2 regions of the Alteromonas sp. 38 genome follow, and region 1 is predicted to be linked to the other one. Evidence: predicted binding sites of a transcription regulator. Region 1 holds the regulator's gene; the other holds the start of a gene.
What was found. The regulator FNR, encoded in region 1, switches genes on or off when oxygen is low (the NO sensors DNR and NnrR bind a similar motif). The targets are predictions, from matches to a motif close to TTGATCTAGATCAA.

Region 2: a site for FNR is predicted at 4,790-4,803, ahead of FLAVO9R_RS18885 (cytochrome ubiquinol oxidase subunit I). Genes of this name have one in related genera too.

The regions. Positions count from the first base shown of each region.
Region 1 covers NZ_LR733300.1:1,909,833-1,918,102, forward strand. The annotation lists gene FLAVO9R_RS08150 (heavy metal translocating P-type ATPase) at 1-2,385, shown strand, start outside; gene ccoS (cbb3-type cytochrome oxidase assembly protein CcoS) at 2,387-2,602, shown strand; gene FLAVO9R_RS08160 (sulfite exporter TauE/SafE family protein) at 2,589-3,248, shown strand; gene fnr (fumarate/nitrate reduction transcriptional regulator Fnr) at 3,298-4,038, shown strand; gene uspE (universal stress protein UspE) at 4,136-5,059, shown strand; gene ttcA (tRNA 2-thiocytidine(32) synthetase TtcA) at 5,240-6,181, shown strand; gene FLAVO9R_RS08180 (patatin-like phospholipase family protein) at 6,182-7,183, shown strand; gene FLAVO9R_RS08185 (DUF2987 domain-containing protein) at 7,175-7,810, opposite strand; gene FLAVO9R_RS08190 (glucosaminidase domain-containing protein) at 7,807-8,270, opposite strand, start outside.
Region 2 covers NZ_LR733300.1:4,384,177-4,392,446, reverse strand. The annotation lists gene FLAVO9R_RS18905 (TonB-dependent receptor) at 1-1,918, opposite strand, end outside; gene FLAVO9R_RS18900 (hypothetical protein) at 1,997-2,419, opposite strand; gene FLAVO9R_RS18895 (sigma-54 interaction domain-containing protein) at 2,503-3,765, opposite strand; gene FLAVO9R_RS18890 (Tll0287-like domain-containing protein) at 3,978-4,595, shown strand; gene FLAVO9R_RS18885 (cytochrome ubiquinol oxidase subunit I) at 5,008-6,588, shown strand; gene cydB (cytochrome d ubiquinol oxidase subunit II) at 6,585-7,721, shown strand; gene cydX (cytochrome bd-I oxidase subunit CydX) at 7,732-7,845, shown strand; gene FLAVO9R_RS18870 (ABC transporter ATP-binding protein/permease) at 7,979-8,270, shown strand, end outside.

The DNA.
Region 1 (8,270 bases):
TTCCATTGCGCGTTACCTAACGATGCAACACACAAATACGAAGCAGTAATATTAGGTGAAACTAGGCAGCTCTGCTGCCCTGGTTGCCAAGCGGTTGCTCAGGCCATCGTTGATAATGGCTTAGAAGATTATTATCAGTTTCGTACTGAGCCTGCCCAAAAGTCAGACGATGGTATATTAGAAAGCCTTTCTGCGCTTAATGTTTATGACGACCCAGCCCTTCAAGAAGAGTTTGTTTTTGACGAAGGACAGCACAAGCAAATACAGCTAACCCTTGAAGGCATAACGTGTGCAGCGTGCGGTTGGCTGATTGAAAAGCAGCTTTCAAAAGTATCCGGCATTGCGCAAGTCGCCGTAAACGTTCAGGAGCGCCGCGCACTAATAACCTGGGAACCCGATGTTATTAAGCTTAGCCAGATACTCACCACACTAAAACGCATAGGTTATGTTGGCTCACCGTTTCACCCTGATGAACATGAAGCGAGCTATAAGCGCGAGCAAAAATCGTTTATTAAAAAGTTAGGCTTGGCAGGCATCATGACCATGCAGGTGATGATGCTAATGGCTGGGCTTTACTTCGATTGGTTTGGTGCCATTGAACAAGAAACCCGTCAATACTTTTATTGGGTTGCACTCACCCTTACCACCCCAGTAGTACTTTATTCAGGAAGCGCGTTCTATTTAGGTGCTTTGAAGGCAATAAGCGCAAAAACCGTGAATATGGATGTGCCTGTCACCCTCGCGGTATTTGGCACCTACTTTGCGGGTTTACGTTCCACTTTGCTAGAGCAAGGTGAAGTGTATTTTGAATCCATATGCATGTTTATCTTTCTACTGCTGTTAAGCCGATTCCTCGAACATAGAAGCAGGCACCGTGCGGCGCAAATTTCAGCCAACATGATGCAGTATATTCCTGTATCTGCCACTAAAATTCAAGATGATGGCAGTATGATTCAATGCCTAGCAAAGCTGCTAGTGCCCGATGATGTTGTATTAATAAAGCCTGGTGAGACCATCCCTGTAGACGGTATCGTGCTAGACGGCACTGCTGCGGTTGATGAGTCTATGTTAACGGGAGAATTTAACCCCGTAAGTAAATCGACCAGCCATGTAGTTTATGGTGGTACAGTAAATCAAGATGGTACACTAACGGTTAAAGTAACCCAAAGCTTAAAGCATGCCTTAGTCAACCAAATAGTACGTTTGCAGGCTAGCGCCATGGCAAGTAAACCAAAAGCCGCGCAAATTGCCGATAACTTTTCCCGTTATTTTGTGTTCTCGGTGTTGTTGATATCGGCTTTAACATACAGTTATTGGTCGTTTGTGGGCAGTGAAGAAGCGTTTTGGATCACCATCTCGGTATTAGTGGCAACCTGCCCTTGTGCCCTTGGCTTAGCCACACCGTCAGCGTTAACCTGTGCCATGGCAAAGCTAAATCGTCAGGGCATTTTGTTAAAGCGTGCTGATGCGTTAGAGCAACTCAACGATATTGATACTATTGCCCTTGATAAAACCGGCACACTAACCGAAGGCAAGTTCTCGTTGCAACAGCGCTGGTTTGCTAAAGGGGTAGATCCGGTGCAGGTAATGGCGCTCACCGCATTGTTAGAGTCTCGTTCTGAGCACCCTATTGCGCGTGCCTTCGACAGCGATAATGTTAAGTCACAAAATAAAACCCCACCTAATAGCATGAACGGATTTACCGTTACACCAGGTGGTGGCATTAGTGGTGAGATAAACAACGTAGTTTTTACTATGGGCTCAGCCGTATTTTGTAACTTACCAACCACCTCTAAGGTAGACATACCGGCAAATGTGTTTTTGTGTGCCGACGGTGTATTAATGGCGGCGTTCTGCGTCAATGATAGCTTGCGTCAAGATGCCTTAGCGACACTCAACGCACTGAATGCACATCAATTGGTGGTGTTAAGTGGTGATACACAAAATAATGTTAATGCACTTACTGCCAGCTTACCTATCAATTTAGCGAAAGGTGGCCTATCGCCTGAGCAAAAGTATTCTCAGGTGCATACGTTACAAAAGCAAGGCCGCAAAGTCATGATGATGGGCGACGGTATAAACGATGCCCCTGTTCTTGCAAGTGCAGATGTGGCGGTTGCGGTAGGAAACGCCACCGATGTAGCCAAAACAGCGGCAGATGTTATTTTGCTGGGAGACAGCTTGCTGTCGGTACCAACCTTATTTTCAGTGGCTAAACAGGCAAAGCGTAAAATTCAGCAAAACATCGCATGGTCAGTAGGTTACAATATAATCATTCTTCCTTTTGCGGTGTCGGGTTTACTCTCTCCCTGGATGGCCGTGGTTGGCATGTCACTGAGTAGTATTATTGTGGTCACCAATTCAACGAGGTTATTAAGTAAATAACATGAGTATCATTTACGTCTTAATTCCCATCGCTATCATCATTGTTGCGTTGGCGCTGGTTATCTTTTTCTGGGCGGTTAAAACCAATCAGTTTGAAGACCTTGATAGACAGGGCTATAGCATTTTGTTTGATGATGATTTATCAGGTGATGAAAAGAAGCTAGCCGAGCAGCGAAAGCAGTTACAACAACGTAAAGAAACTGATGACAGAGGTTAATATATTCTCTGCCTTTTTCATTGGAATTGCTGGTGGAGTGCATTGTGTTGGCATGTGTGGCGGTATTGTTGCGGCACTACGCACGGTAACGCCAAGTAATGAACCTGCTTTACCCTACACCCTTGCCTATAATTTTGGCCGTATCCTCAGCTACACATTAGCCGGTGCTATTACAGGCGCTGTCGGCCAAATGGCAACCGAATTTGTGCCTATCGCTAAACCCGTTTTATCTTTGATTAGTGGCGTTATGCTGGTGCTTTTAGCGTGTTATTTGGGAAAGTGGTGGCAAGGATTGAATTATATTGAAGCTATGGGGCGCGGGTTATTTAAAGCTATTCAGCCCTTATCTAAACGATTTCTTCCATTCAAAAGCCCGGTTTATGCACTACCCTATGGTTTTATATGGGGCTGGCTTCCCTGCGGGTTGGTCTATTCCACGTTAACGTGGTCATTAGCATCAGGCTCGGCCGTTGACGGCGCTGCCATTATGCTATTTTTTGGGTTAGGTACTCTGCCCACTTTGCTGGCGGCAAGCGCAGGTAGTCAGTACCTAATAGCCGGTTTCAGGCACCCCGTGGTAAGACAATGCTTTTCTGGAATATTGGCTATTTACGCTCTCTTTTTAATTTATGCAGCAATTTCATAAACAAAAGAGTAAGATTATATTAAGTCGACCCTATTTATAGTTTGAACTTATGAGCAAAGGAAGCCAATTCTCAATTCATTGTCAAAATTGCAGTTTCAGCCACTTGTGTTTACCCGTTGCGCTAAACAAGACTGAGATTGAATCTTTAGATGATATTATTGAGCGAAAGAAACCCCTTCACAAGAGTGATTTGCTGGTAAAGTCGGGAGATACATTTAACTCTCTTTACGCAGTACGCACGGGCTCTTTTAAGTCTTTCGTCACCAATTCAGATGGTGAAGAGCAGATTACAGGTTTTCACTTCCCTGGCGATATTATCGGCTTCGATGCATTACGGGAAAACAAGCACCAAAGCTATGCCCAGGCATTAGAAACCGCCATGGTGTGCGAATTACCGTATGAGACGCTTGATGAGATGTCGGTTCAATTTCCGAAGTTAAGACATCAAATAATGAGTTTCATGAGTGCGGAAATTAAACAAGATCATGACCTCATGATGTTGCTTAATAAGCGCTCAGCGGAAGAACGTCTATTGTATTTCCTCTCTCAGCTTTCTCAACGTTTCGAAGAACGTGGATTTTCAAATAAAGAATTTCACCTAACCATGACCCGAAATGAAATTGGGAACTACCTGGGTCTAACTATTGAAACCATTAGCCGCTTATTAAGCCGTTTTCAAAAAGAAAATATTATCCAAGTGGACGGTAAACTCATCACTATTTTAGATTTTGATGAGATGTCACAACGTTTAACGTCTGTGGTTGCACCTAATATCGCCTGTAATAGCTAATCATCAAAGCTTTTGATCTAAAACAAGTTACGTAATAGCAAATAGGTATTACACTTAAATTGTAGCAACCAAAAATCTAAAAATGTTTGGAGGGGTTATGATTAAGTATGAACGTATTTTAGCGGTCATTGAAGCCGATAGAGATACCCAACCTGCGCTTAGCCGTGCATATGAACTTGCCAAAAAGACAGGTGCCTCTGTCACCGCCATGCTGGTGGTTTACGACTTATCTTACGATATGACAACCATGCTTAGCCCTGATGATCGTGAAGCTATGCGCGATGCGGTCACTAAGGAACATGCGGGTTGGTTACGGAAAATCCTTAGCGATTTAGGGTTTGAAAAAACCGATATTGTTGTTGAGTGGAATAACCGTGCCTTTGAAGCTGTTGTGCAGTACGTAATAGATAACAATATAGACTTGGTTGTAAAAGCAACCAAGCGCCATGACGATTTAGCCTCCGTTATTTTTACTCCTACAGACTGGCATCTCCTTAGAAAATGCCCCTCCCCCGTATTGTTGGTTAAAGAACATGAATGGCCTGAAAACGGCGAAATTATTGCGGCGGTAAATGTAGGCAGTGAAGACGACGAACATGCGCTACTCAACGACAAAATCACAGTTATTGCTAACGATTATGCCGCATTACTCAGCGGCAACGTAAATTTGGTTAACAGCTACCCTGCTACACCGCTTAATATTGCTATTGAAGTTCCTGAGTTCGACCCAGACACATACAACAACGCGGTAAAGCATCATCACGAACTCGAGATGAACACACACAGCGAAAAGTATGCTATCGATAGCGAGCGCTGTTATGTGAAAGAGGGGCTTCCTGAAAAAGTCATTCCAAGAATAGCCAAAGATATCGATGCCGAACTTGTGATCATTGGTACCGTTGGCAGAGTAGGTATTTCCGCGGCCCTTATAGGTAACACGGCTGAACATGTTATTGATGAACTTGTGTGTGATGTACTGGCAATAAAACCAGACGGCTTTATTTCGCCCCTTTCACGGTAATGCAAACGTGTTTGTACACAGCCTGTCGGCACTGTTTGCTAGCACCGCTCTATAGTCTTTTGCGCTATTGTTTTTTGCTAGCGGCTAGTGCCGACAAGATACAAAAAATCTTAACCTCGCACATTCAATTTTACCTGATTACTGTATAATGGTTTTTTTCGCAGTAACCAAGCTATTGATATGACCAGTGCAGGCACAAACCGTGCAGACGCCCCGTTAACCGCGTCTCAAAACAAACAAAAATACAGCTTTAACAAGCTACAAAAGCGACTTCGTCGAAATGTAGGTAAAGCGATTGCTGATTTCGGCATGATTGAACATAACGATAAAGTGATGGTGTGTTTGTCCGGAGGAAAAGACAGTTACACCATGCTTGATATTCTTATGTTTTTAAAACGCATCGCGCCAATTCATTTTGACATTATTGCGGTTAATCTAGATCAAAAGCAGCCAGGATTTCCAGAACATGTACTTCCTGAATACCTTGAGAGTGTAGGTGTTGAATACAAAATTGTAGAAGAAGATACTTACTCTATTGTTATGGACAAAGTGCCTGAAGGTAAAACCACGTGTTCGCTTTGTTCACGATTACGTCGGGGCATTTTATACAACACGGCCAAAAAATTAGGCGCCACTAAAATTGCGCTTGGCCACCACCGTGACGACATGCTAGAAACCTTCTTTTTGAACATGTTCCATGGCGGTAAGCTTAAATCAATGCCGCCAAAGCTGGTTAGCGACAATGGTGAACACATTGTGATCAGGCCCCTTGCCTATTGTACCGAGAAAGACATTCAGCGTTATTCTGATGCCGTAGAATTTCCTATTATTCCTTGCAACTTGTGCGGTTCTCAAGAGAATTTACAGCGTCAGAACGTTAAGGCCATGCTACAAGATTGGGATCGTCGTTTTCCTGGACGTATTGAGTCTATGTTTAGTGCGCTTCAAAATGTAGCACCATCGCATTTGGTCGATCAGAATTTGCACGACTTTAAAGGTATATCTACGCAGAACGGCCCAGTTGAAGACGGTGATATTGGTTTCGATCCTCCCACCTTCGCGTCGCCAAGTGAGCCTTCTGACGACACGGTTCACGTTATCAATTTGATGGAATCAAACTAAATGAAAATTGGTCTAGCATTAGGTGCGGGTGCCGCAAGAGGTTGGACCCACATTGGTATTATTCAAGCGTTAGAAAAGCTGGGTATTAAAATTGACGTCGTTGCAGGTTGCTCTATTGGTGCCTATGTCGGTGCAGCCTACGCTAGTGGCAAGTTAGAAGGCCTTAAAGAATGGTCTTGTTCTTTGTCAGATTGGCAGGTACTCGCCTTGATGGGTGTTGGCTTACGCAGAGGCGGCATTGCTAGTGGGCAAAAAGTGTTTGATAAACTTGCCAGTGAATTTTGTGCCCCAACCTACGAAGCAATGGAAAAACCGTTCGCCTCGGTGGCTACCGATTTGTACACGGGCCGTGAAGTGGTTTTCAGTTCAGGCGAAATTGGTAACACCATTCAAGCTTCGTGCGCTATTCCTGCACTATTTGCCCCAGTGGCTCATGGCGACCGTTGGTTAGTTGATGGTGCGGTAGTTAATCCAGTGCCTGTTAATCTATGTCGACAGCTTGGTGCCGATTTTGTGATTGCCGTGAACCTTAATGCTGACTTCAGGCCACTTAGGCTTGAAAAATTACGACTAGATCACGAAGAGAACCAAAGAAAAACCGAAGACTTTTTCACTAAAAGCCAAAATGTGCTTAAGCAATGGTTTTCACCTGACAGTAAAGAAAAAGAAGAAACGGAAACCGACAGCAAGCACACCGAACAAAAAGAAGGGGTTGCTAGCGACGCTATTGAGGCCATAGAAGAAACGATTTCTCCACCACCTAATAAAGTCCCCAGAGGTAACCCACCAGGGATTTTAAGTGTAATGAGTAGTTCGCTGGAGATACTTCAAGCGAGGGTGACACGTTCACGTTTAGCGGGCGATCCGCCGGATATTCTTATAGAGCCCCAATTAACGGATGTGGGTATTATGGAATTTCATCGTGCACAAGAGCTATGCGAAAAGGGTGAAGAAACCATCACCCGAATTGCTGAGCAAATTAAGTATCAACTGTTAGCTTGATGCCATAGCGGTAACACGAAGTGGGGCTTTCGGTAAGGTAAGCCCTTTGATTTCGTTGATTTCGCTTTGTTCTAGGTGAAGTATACCGTTGTTGATATGCAGCCCTTCTGGGGTAATATAATCTAAGTTTCTATCATCGAATTGCAACATCAACCCTTTAACGGTTGGCATTAAGAACGATAAAAAGCTGCCCATTTCATTGAAGAACGCTTCATATTGACCATAGATAAAATTCAGCTCTTCTTTTGTATAACTGGCGGTTAAGTATTCACTTTTTGTTTCAAGCTGAACTGACATATCGCACACATTTGCCGCTTCCGTTAAATCTATGCGTATAAATGCATTCGCTAATTTTAGCGCTTTTTCCGTAGGTACCGTGAATCTATACTCATCACTAACCTCCAATGGCATAGTTTGTTTGTCAGTGACAATTTCAGCGTTATTAATTTCACATAACCGCCCTTCACCAACCCTCAGAAAACCAAAAGCGAATTGCAGAGCTTGAGTGTCTTCATTATCAAGTTTTTTTACGTGGCTATAAAAACGGCTATATTCCACATTTACCATTTCGGCGGCAACACTTGAGGTGAGTAATGCGCCAATAAGCGCGCATGCTATACGTTTCATTCAGTTAAGAACTCCTGGTTAAACCGGATCATGGTTTGTAATTCGTCTACATAGGCCGCGCCACGCTCAGAGTAATTCATTAATCCCTCTGCCAAGGCTACACCAGTAATGGGGATTTGATTTGCTCTTAACCGCTCTCTGATTTCTCGCAAATCGGTATAGGCATCGTGTCTATTCAGGTTACGCATATAAGTATAAGTAGCGCGAGAAAGGCTGGAAAATTTCGCGACCTCGTGCGTTGCGCCCGCATTTCGTTTACCAGGTACAAAACCGCAACCTTTTACAAAGCACCAAATACCAAAAAAGTTATAACCTTTTCTAGCAAAACGACTGGTGCCCCATGCCGACTCGTTTGCCGCTTGAACGAGCACGAGTTCAGCAGGCAAAATATCAATTTTGTGAAGCAATGCAAGCAGACGAGACGTTAGCGGTTGTTCCGCCTTTACGCGGTACTCAGTTT
Region 2 (8,270 bases), 2.5 Mb from region 1:
GTGCGCCTATATGTATAAGCCCGTAACCTGATGTACTGCTTTCATTTTGGAGGGCAGACGTATGATTTTGCGCACCCGCTAAATGAGAAGTAACCGACAACATAAGCGGCGATTGCATTAGCTCGCTTTGCCACTCGATACGGGTAGTTAGTTGCTCGGGGGCAATGCGAAATAGCGCGTCGTCTATATCGTCACGGTTACCATGGCTAACACTGGCGGTTGAGGTTAACAACAAGTTATTCGATAGCTTAGCGTTAATAGTTACATCAGCTCCTTTAATAACAGCGTCAGTATTAGTCCATTGAAATGGTGTATCTGACCCCATCATGGTTGAGAACATAACTGCGGCTGCATTGCTGCTCGGTGTGCCAGCAATGTAGTCTTCTATGTCTTGGTAATAAAGCCGTGGTGAAACCGTCCAGTTGTTTTTGCTGTAAGTAACACCAAACTCAATTTGACGAGCAGTTTCCTTATCAAGTTCAAGGTTACCAATGTAATTGAGCCCGTCAGCCATGCCGCCTGTAATGCCTAACGGTAACCAGGTGTAACGTTCGTAATAGTTGGGCGCACGGTTTTTTTGTGAGATACCCGTAAATACTGTCATGGTTTCGCTTACGGGTACTTGAATAGTGGCTGCCGCATCTAGCATATTGTAGGTTTCACTACGTTCGGCATTGTTGAAGTTAGACGCTAGCATAGCCACCGCATCGTTCATCATCACCATGTTAGAGCCAATTGCATCAGCGTCCATATCAATTTGGGTATAACGAAGGCCCAGCAAGTAATCAGCGGTGTCGGTTGTTCGATGCCATTCGGTGAAACCACTGTAGGTATCGCGGGTAATATCGCTAAAGTTGTTGATATAAAATGCGCTGTTATTCGGGTTGGTGATAACAGAATTATTTCGGCTGTGTAAATGGCTAAAGCCTACTTCGAGTTCACCATCAAGGGCAGGTGTAATGTAAGTTGCCTCTACACCCTGCGCCACAGAATCGGCGTCGTTTTGTCTAGCCATGCTTGCCATTGAAATCGCGCGTTGGGAAGCATTATCCATGGCGTGTTGGTTGCTATTGCCAAACACGCTCATTTTCAACATACGCTCATCATCGGCTTGATATTGATAACCTAAGCGATACCACGCCGCGTCTATAAACGAAATATCCATTGCAAGCGCCGCAGTGCCGCTGTTGTTAGTGTTCAGTGTTTGGTAGCTGACATCTAGACTATGCTTGCCCCAACTATAGCCCGCGCGCAGTTTTCCGCCGTTTCTTTGGTACTGAGAATTAGGAATAGTTATGTTTGAGGCGGTATTGCTAGAACCAGCCTCGCGATCTTCGCGTTGCTGGTGGGTGAATGCGCCGGTAAAAAAGCCATTGTCTGCGCCATAAAACGCATTGGCTTGGTACTGCTGTGCATCGCCGGGAGAAAATGCACTGGCGCTGGCATTAAACTGCAGGCCGTTAGCTTGTGAAAATAAGTGCTGAGCGTCGGCACGAATGTCTAGCTTACCACCTAAGGTTTCAACCCCTGCACTTACCGGTACTATTCCGCGATACAGCACGGCCTGAAGCCCTGGTTCAGGTAACACGTGTGAAAGCGGGGAGTCCATGGAATTTGGACCTGCGCCCGCTATATCTACTCCATCAATAGTCACGCCGACTCTGTCACCATAAAGGCCACGATACTGGATTAGCCCAGTTACGGGGCCATTTCGCGAAATAGTCACGCCAGGTAGCGTGGCGAGTTGATCACCATAGTCAGCTTCGGTATTGGTAGAGGCTGAAACGGGCGCATTATTGGTGGCGGTGAGCGGTTCGCCAATAACGGTAATCACTTCTGTTGATGAAGTTTCTTGAGCATACAAAAAGGGGGATAAGCCAGCAGAACATACTGCTAGTGCAATGGCTGTTTTTTTCATAATTATTCCATTTCTAATTAAACAACGTCAGCGATAAAGCTGATTAAAGCGCGTTATAAGTAAAGTGTGATGGGAAAACTATGAAAGAGGTGGAGCGCGCGAGAGCGGAGCTGCGTAGGCGTATGCCGTGTAGGGTCGCTGTGCAATGGCAGTAGCTAGGTTGTTAAAGCGAACAAAGGTGATTAAAGGAAGTGAAAAGTCAGGAGCCGTAACCGCATTGGGTAAATCAGAAAGTAGACTGTTGGTACAGTCGATATGTTCTACCGGTACCTTGCTGATATCGACACTAACATAAACAAATTCACCGGCATGCTCAGTAGCGCTTAATGATATCCAGCGCATGGTACTGCCAGTACAAATGAGTTCTATATCGTTACTGCTGTCATTCAATTCAGTAGTCAGTTGCTGCGCCTTTTCCATTGTTACAGCCGCAAGCTTCAATGCCATCGCATTTTGCAATAGCAAGGTTAGGCAAACTAGCAGTGTAAATAATGACTTCAATGGCAAAGCGCTATTCTATTTCTACCGGAACTTACTTAATAATACGTTAAATATAGGATGTTGAAAGGGGTTTTTACCGCGTGTTATTTAATCTTTAGTCCTAACGCTTGAAGCTTACGGTACAAGGTTCGCTGGCTGATACCCAGTGCTATGGCAAGGGAATCTATACTGCCTTCATGTTTTGCTATTACCTCTTCTAGGTACTTAGCTTCAGCAGCTTCCAGAGTGAGAACACTTGCGCTGTTATGGGATGTGGGCTCGCAGACTAACTCGGGTAAGTCTGTGGGGTAAATAACATTTTCATCTGCCAATAAGTACGCTTGCTCCACAATATTCTTAAGCTCACGAATGTTACCTGGATAGGTATAGTGGCTTAGCACTTCAAGAGTGGATTTGTGTAAGCGTTTTTTCGAGGGGAGTTCATGCAACATGTGGCTGCACAGCATGGCAATATCGCTTTGACGCTCGCGAAGCGGCGGAAGGTGTATGGGGAAGCCCGCAATTCGGTAGTAGAGGTCTTGTCTAAATTCACCTTTTTCCACCAAGGACTTTAAGTCTTTATGGGTAGCGCATACTAAACGGAAATCGGCTTTTTTAACTTGAACGCTTCCAACTGGGCGGTAGGTTTGAGTTTCAAGCAACCGCAGTAACTTCACTTGCATGGTAAGAGGAACATCGCCAATTTCGTCAAAAAACAGCGTTCCACCTTGGGCGGCATCAACCAACCCCTTCTTGTTCGATTGCGCGCCTGTAAAAGCACCTTTCTCGTAGCCGAATAACTCCGATTCAAAAAGCGAATCAGCTAACCCAGTACACTCTATTACTACAAAAGGTTTTTCGGCGCGGTGGCTACTGGTATGCAGGGCATGAGAAACCAGCTCTTTACCTGTACCCGTTTCACCTTGAAGCAACACGGCTATATCGGATTTTGCGGCCCGATTAATTTTATTCAGCATCGCTTTAAAGGCGGCAGACTCACCTATCATTTTACCCTTAGTCGGGTAATTTGAGGCGAACGCGAGTTTATCTAATATTTCTAAGTAACCAAGCAGGTCGCCGTTAGCATCGTGAACCGGTCGCATGAGAATATCACAGTAGCTTTGACCGCTTTTTGTGGTGTGAATGTGAACCACACTTGCAGTGCGGCCGGTTTCTTTGCATTGTTGAATAGGGCAACTTTCACCGCATTGATCACAAGGCTTGGTATTACCGTGTGACACCTTAAAGCACTGGCTATTTCCCGGAATAATATCCACAGGATAGGTATTACGATAAGGCTGATTAACCGCTTCTATTACATATTGATGATTGATGAAAATAGCGGGTTTATCGATGGCGTCTATCATTGCTTGAACAATCGAGATATTCATGTAACAGCTTCACCTAGCAATACGGGCTGGGTATGCATGACGTATGCACACAATTCGAACCCACAAGATAACTAATCTAGGTTTAAGGTATCACATTGGCACGCGCCTTGTAGGTCTGTTGATGAACAAGTGTGTAACTTCAAACCCAACATATGTAGGTGGGTAACTCTCCGGTACGAGGAAAAAAAATGAAAATGACATTAACGGTTGGTGTAATAGGTGGATTACTTTTGTCAACTGGGCTGTCGGCCAAAACTCTGCAGCCGCAAGACAGCTTAGCGACACAACAGGAAACGGAAGCCGTCATACTAGCAGGACCCGAAGGCAAGTTAAATCAAGCACGTACCAATGCTAAAGCATTGGGTGGTGCTTTAAAAGCACGGCTGCAACAAGCGATAGCTAAGGGCGGTTTAGAAGAAGGTGTAGAAGCATGTTATGTGGCCGCTGGGCCTATCGCGCAAGCACTCAAGAAGGATGGTTGGACCGTGGGGCGCACCGCGCTGCGGGTGCGTAATCAAGACAACCAACCAGATGGATGGGAAGAAACCCAATTGCACGAGTTTGCAGATGCCTTATCTAAGCAATTGCCTATGCCGCTAGAGGCATCACGTTGGAATGAGGAAACCGGTGAATTACGCTATATGTCAGCGATTGTTACGGGGCAAGTGTGTACGGCTTGTCATGGCAATAACGTGGATCCTGCGGTGTTAGGTATTATTAGGGAAAAATACCCTGAAGACACCGCAACGGGCTTTGCGCCAGGAAGTTTAAGAGGTGCTTTTACACTTACCTATTCACCCGAATAGCCTTTTCTTTTTTCAAGGAAATGCAACGTGTCTTTACCGGCATCCGTTAACGGCACGCCATGCATTTTTTCCTGCATTCCCCACCTTTCCTGTAAACGCCCCACTCTCAAACCTTTCCGCTACTGCTCATATCACTTTTTTGTGTCAAAAATGGCACTGATTGACATTTTTGGCGCATTCTCCTCTCATCTTGTTTGAGGTGGATCAAGGCGGTAAATCCAACTTGATGGAATAATTGCGCCGCATGGTAGGGAATACAGGTGGTGATGGGCAATCGTGCCATAGCTGGCGCAAAGCTTGCTAAACCTCCTTCAGAAGTACAAGTCTTACGGTGCGGCCTTATTTTTAAGGTTATTGATTTAAAAGAATTTTAGCGGCTTGCCGTACTGTTTTTTAACTAGGGAGAAAACCCATGAGCGATACGTTAGTCGAGCTATCGCGGTGGCAATTTGCGCTAACTGCGATGTTCCACTTTATATTTGTGCCCTTAACCTTAGGGTTGAGTTTCATGCTTGCCATTATGGAATCCGTTTATGTAATGACAGGCAAAGAAATTTACAAACAAATGACTCAGTTTTGGGGCAAGTTGTTTGGTATTAACTTCGCCATTGGTGTGGCTACCGGGCTCACTATGGAGTTCCAATTCGGAATGAATTGGTCATACTATTCTCACTATGTTGGGGATATTTTTGGGGCACCGCTGGCTATTGAAGGTCTGATGGCGTTCTTCCTAGAATCTACTTTTGTTGGGCTGTTCTTCTTCGGCTGGGATAAAATGTCAAAGGGAAGGCATTTAATGACCACTTGGTTAGTGGCTATTGGCTCTAACTTCTCAGCACTATGGATCCTCATTGCCAACGGCTGGATGCAATACCCTATAGGGGCTGAATTCAATTTTGAAGCCATGCGCATGGAAATGACAAGCTTTGCTGAGGTTATCTTTAACCCGGTAGCACAAGTTAAGTTTGTGCATACTGTTTCAGCTGGTTACGTAACGGGGGCCATGTTTGTATTGGCTATTTCGAGTTACTACTTACTAAACCATAAGCATATTGCCTTCGCTCGACGTTCCTTTGCCATTGCTGCGAGTTTTGGCTTAGCGGCTACCTTGTCAGTTATTGTGCTTGGTGACGAAAGTGGCTACGAATTAGGAGAAGTGCAAAAAGTAAAATTGGCAGCGGTTGAAGCGGAATATGAGACCCATCCAGCACCTGCGCCTTTTACTGTATTTGGTATTCCTAATGATGACAAAGAAGAAACCGAATACGCACTTCAAATTCCTTGGGCGATGGGCATTATTGCTACTCGTTCACTTACTGAGGAAGTTAAAGGCTTAAAAGACATTAAAGCAGAAAACCGCTTACGTATTCTTGATGGTATTAAAGCGTACGGTTTGCTCGATAGTGTTCGAGATGGAACGGCTTCAGCAGAAGAACTCGCGCTGTTTGAGGCACACAAAGATAATATGGGTTACGCCATGTTGTTAGAGCCATTTACGGATGATGTAACACAGCCTTCTGAAGCAGCCTTACAAAAAGCAGTGGATTACAGTATTCCTCAAGTTGCCCCCTTATTTTGGAGTTTCCGCTTAATGGTGGCATCAGGCTTTATTATGTTAGCTGTGTTCTTAGCTGCCTTCTACTACAGCACCCAACATAAAATTACGCAGCCTCGCTGGTTATTAAAAGCTTCATTGTATAGCTTGCCGCTTCCTTGGGTGGCGTGTGAAGCCGGTTGGTTTGTGGCTGAGTTTGGTCGCCAGCCTTGGTCTATTGCAGAGATTTTACCGGTGCATGCGTCAACGTCTAATTTGTCTATCTCTGACATTGTCACTACGTTAGTCGCTTACTCAGCGTTTTACACTGTGATGTTCATTGTTGCCTTCTACTTAATGAAGAAATTTGCCAAAAAAGGGCCAGTGCCCCCTGAAGATAACCATAGTGATGAAGATGACGATTTAATCGACTTTGATGCAAAAGGAGCAAACGCATGATTGATTATGAATTTCTTCGCGTAGCCTGGTGGTGCCTTATTGGTGTGTTGTTGATTGGTTTCGCAGTAACCGATGGGTTCGATTTAGGTGTAGGTTCATTGCTGACCATTATTGGTAAAACAGACAAAGAACGTCGCGTAATGATTAATACCATTGGGCCGCATTGGGATGGAAACCAAGTGTGGTTCATTACGGCTGGTGGTGCCATTTTTGCAGCATGGCCGATGATTTATGCTACTGCTTTTTCTGGCTTTTACTTAGCCCTAGCACTAACGCTTATTGCGCTTTGGATGCGCCCAATTGGATTTGATTATCGCAGTAAATTGCCAAATGCTCAGTGGCGAAAAGCATGGGATTGGGCGTTATTTGCTGGCGGTTTCATCCCTGCGCTTATTTTTGGCGTGGCATTTGGTAACTTGTTATTAGGTGTGCCGTTTGAATTCGACAACACGCTTAAATCAACGTACACCGGCTCTTTCTTTGGGTTGCTTACCCCATTCGCTTTGTTGTCTGGGTTGTTGTCAGTGGCTATTTTACTTAATCACGGCGCAGCATGGTTACAAATGAAAACGGATGGTTTCATTGAATCTAGAGCACGTGTAACGTCGTTTATACTGAGCCTAGTGGCAGTAGTCTTATTCCTGATTGCCGGTGCGTGGGTAGCATTTGGGTTAGATGGTTTTGTTATTACCTCTACCGTAGATGCCTTAGCCACCTCGAATCCAATGAAAAAAGAAGTCGCTATTGAAGCGGGCGCATGGATGACGAACTACTCACGATATCCATGGATGATTATTGCGCCTGTTTTAGGTGTGGCAGCAGGGCTCGCATGTGCCATGTTTTCTCGCAAAGGAAACGCAGGGATGGCATTTGTTTCAAGTGCACTGCTGATTACTGGCGTTATATTAACTGCGGGCTTCTCAATGTTCCCGTTCTTGATGCCCAGTATCACTATGCCGGAAGCTAGCCTTACGGTATGGGATGCCACCTCTAGTCACTTAACCCTAAATATCATGTTTATTGTGGCTTGTATCTTTGTGCCTATCATCTTGTGCTATACCGCCTATGGCTACTATGTAATGCGTGGGCGAGTCAAAAATAGCGACTTAGATCAATCTCACACTATTTATTAAGGAGTAGCATATGTGGTATTTCACTTGGATCCTCGGCGTACTGCTAGCGTGTTCATTCGGTATTTTAAATGCCATGTGGCTAGAGTCTACCGAAGATATGGACCGCCCTGAAGACGCCGAATAGCTGATTTATTTAATGTTCACGGCGTAATATAAAACGTAAAAGGCAACGAGCTGGTGTATTCAACGCTCGTTGTCTTTAGTTTAACCGTTATTTTAACCAGCTATTTTAAAAGATAGGCAGTGCGATAAAGTCAATGAAAAAGTTAGACAGGCAGACATTTCAAGCTAAGTTTAATCAACTCGACAACACGCACAAGCTTGGCGCGCGCAGGCGGGTTTTGATCATCACTTTGGTGAAGTGTCTGTCTCTTTTTTCACTGATTATCGCTTTTTATTTTTTCGCTCATGCTATGCATGACTGGATAGTAGATACCCATAAAGCAAGCCAATTTCATATTGTAGGTTTATCTGTCGCGTTGTTTATTAGCTGGATAGCTCAAGGGTTGGTAAACACGCTTACGCTGTCATGTAAGAGTCAGTTGATGC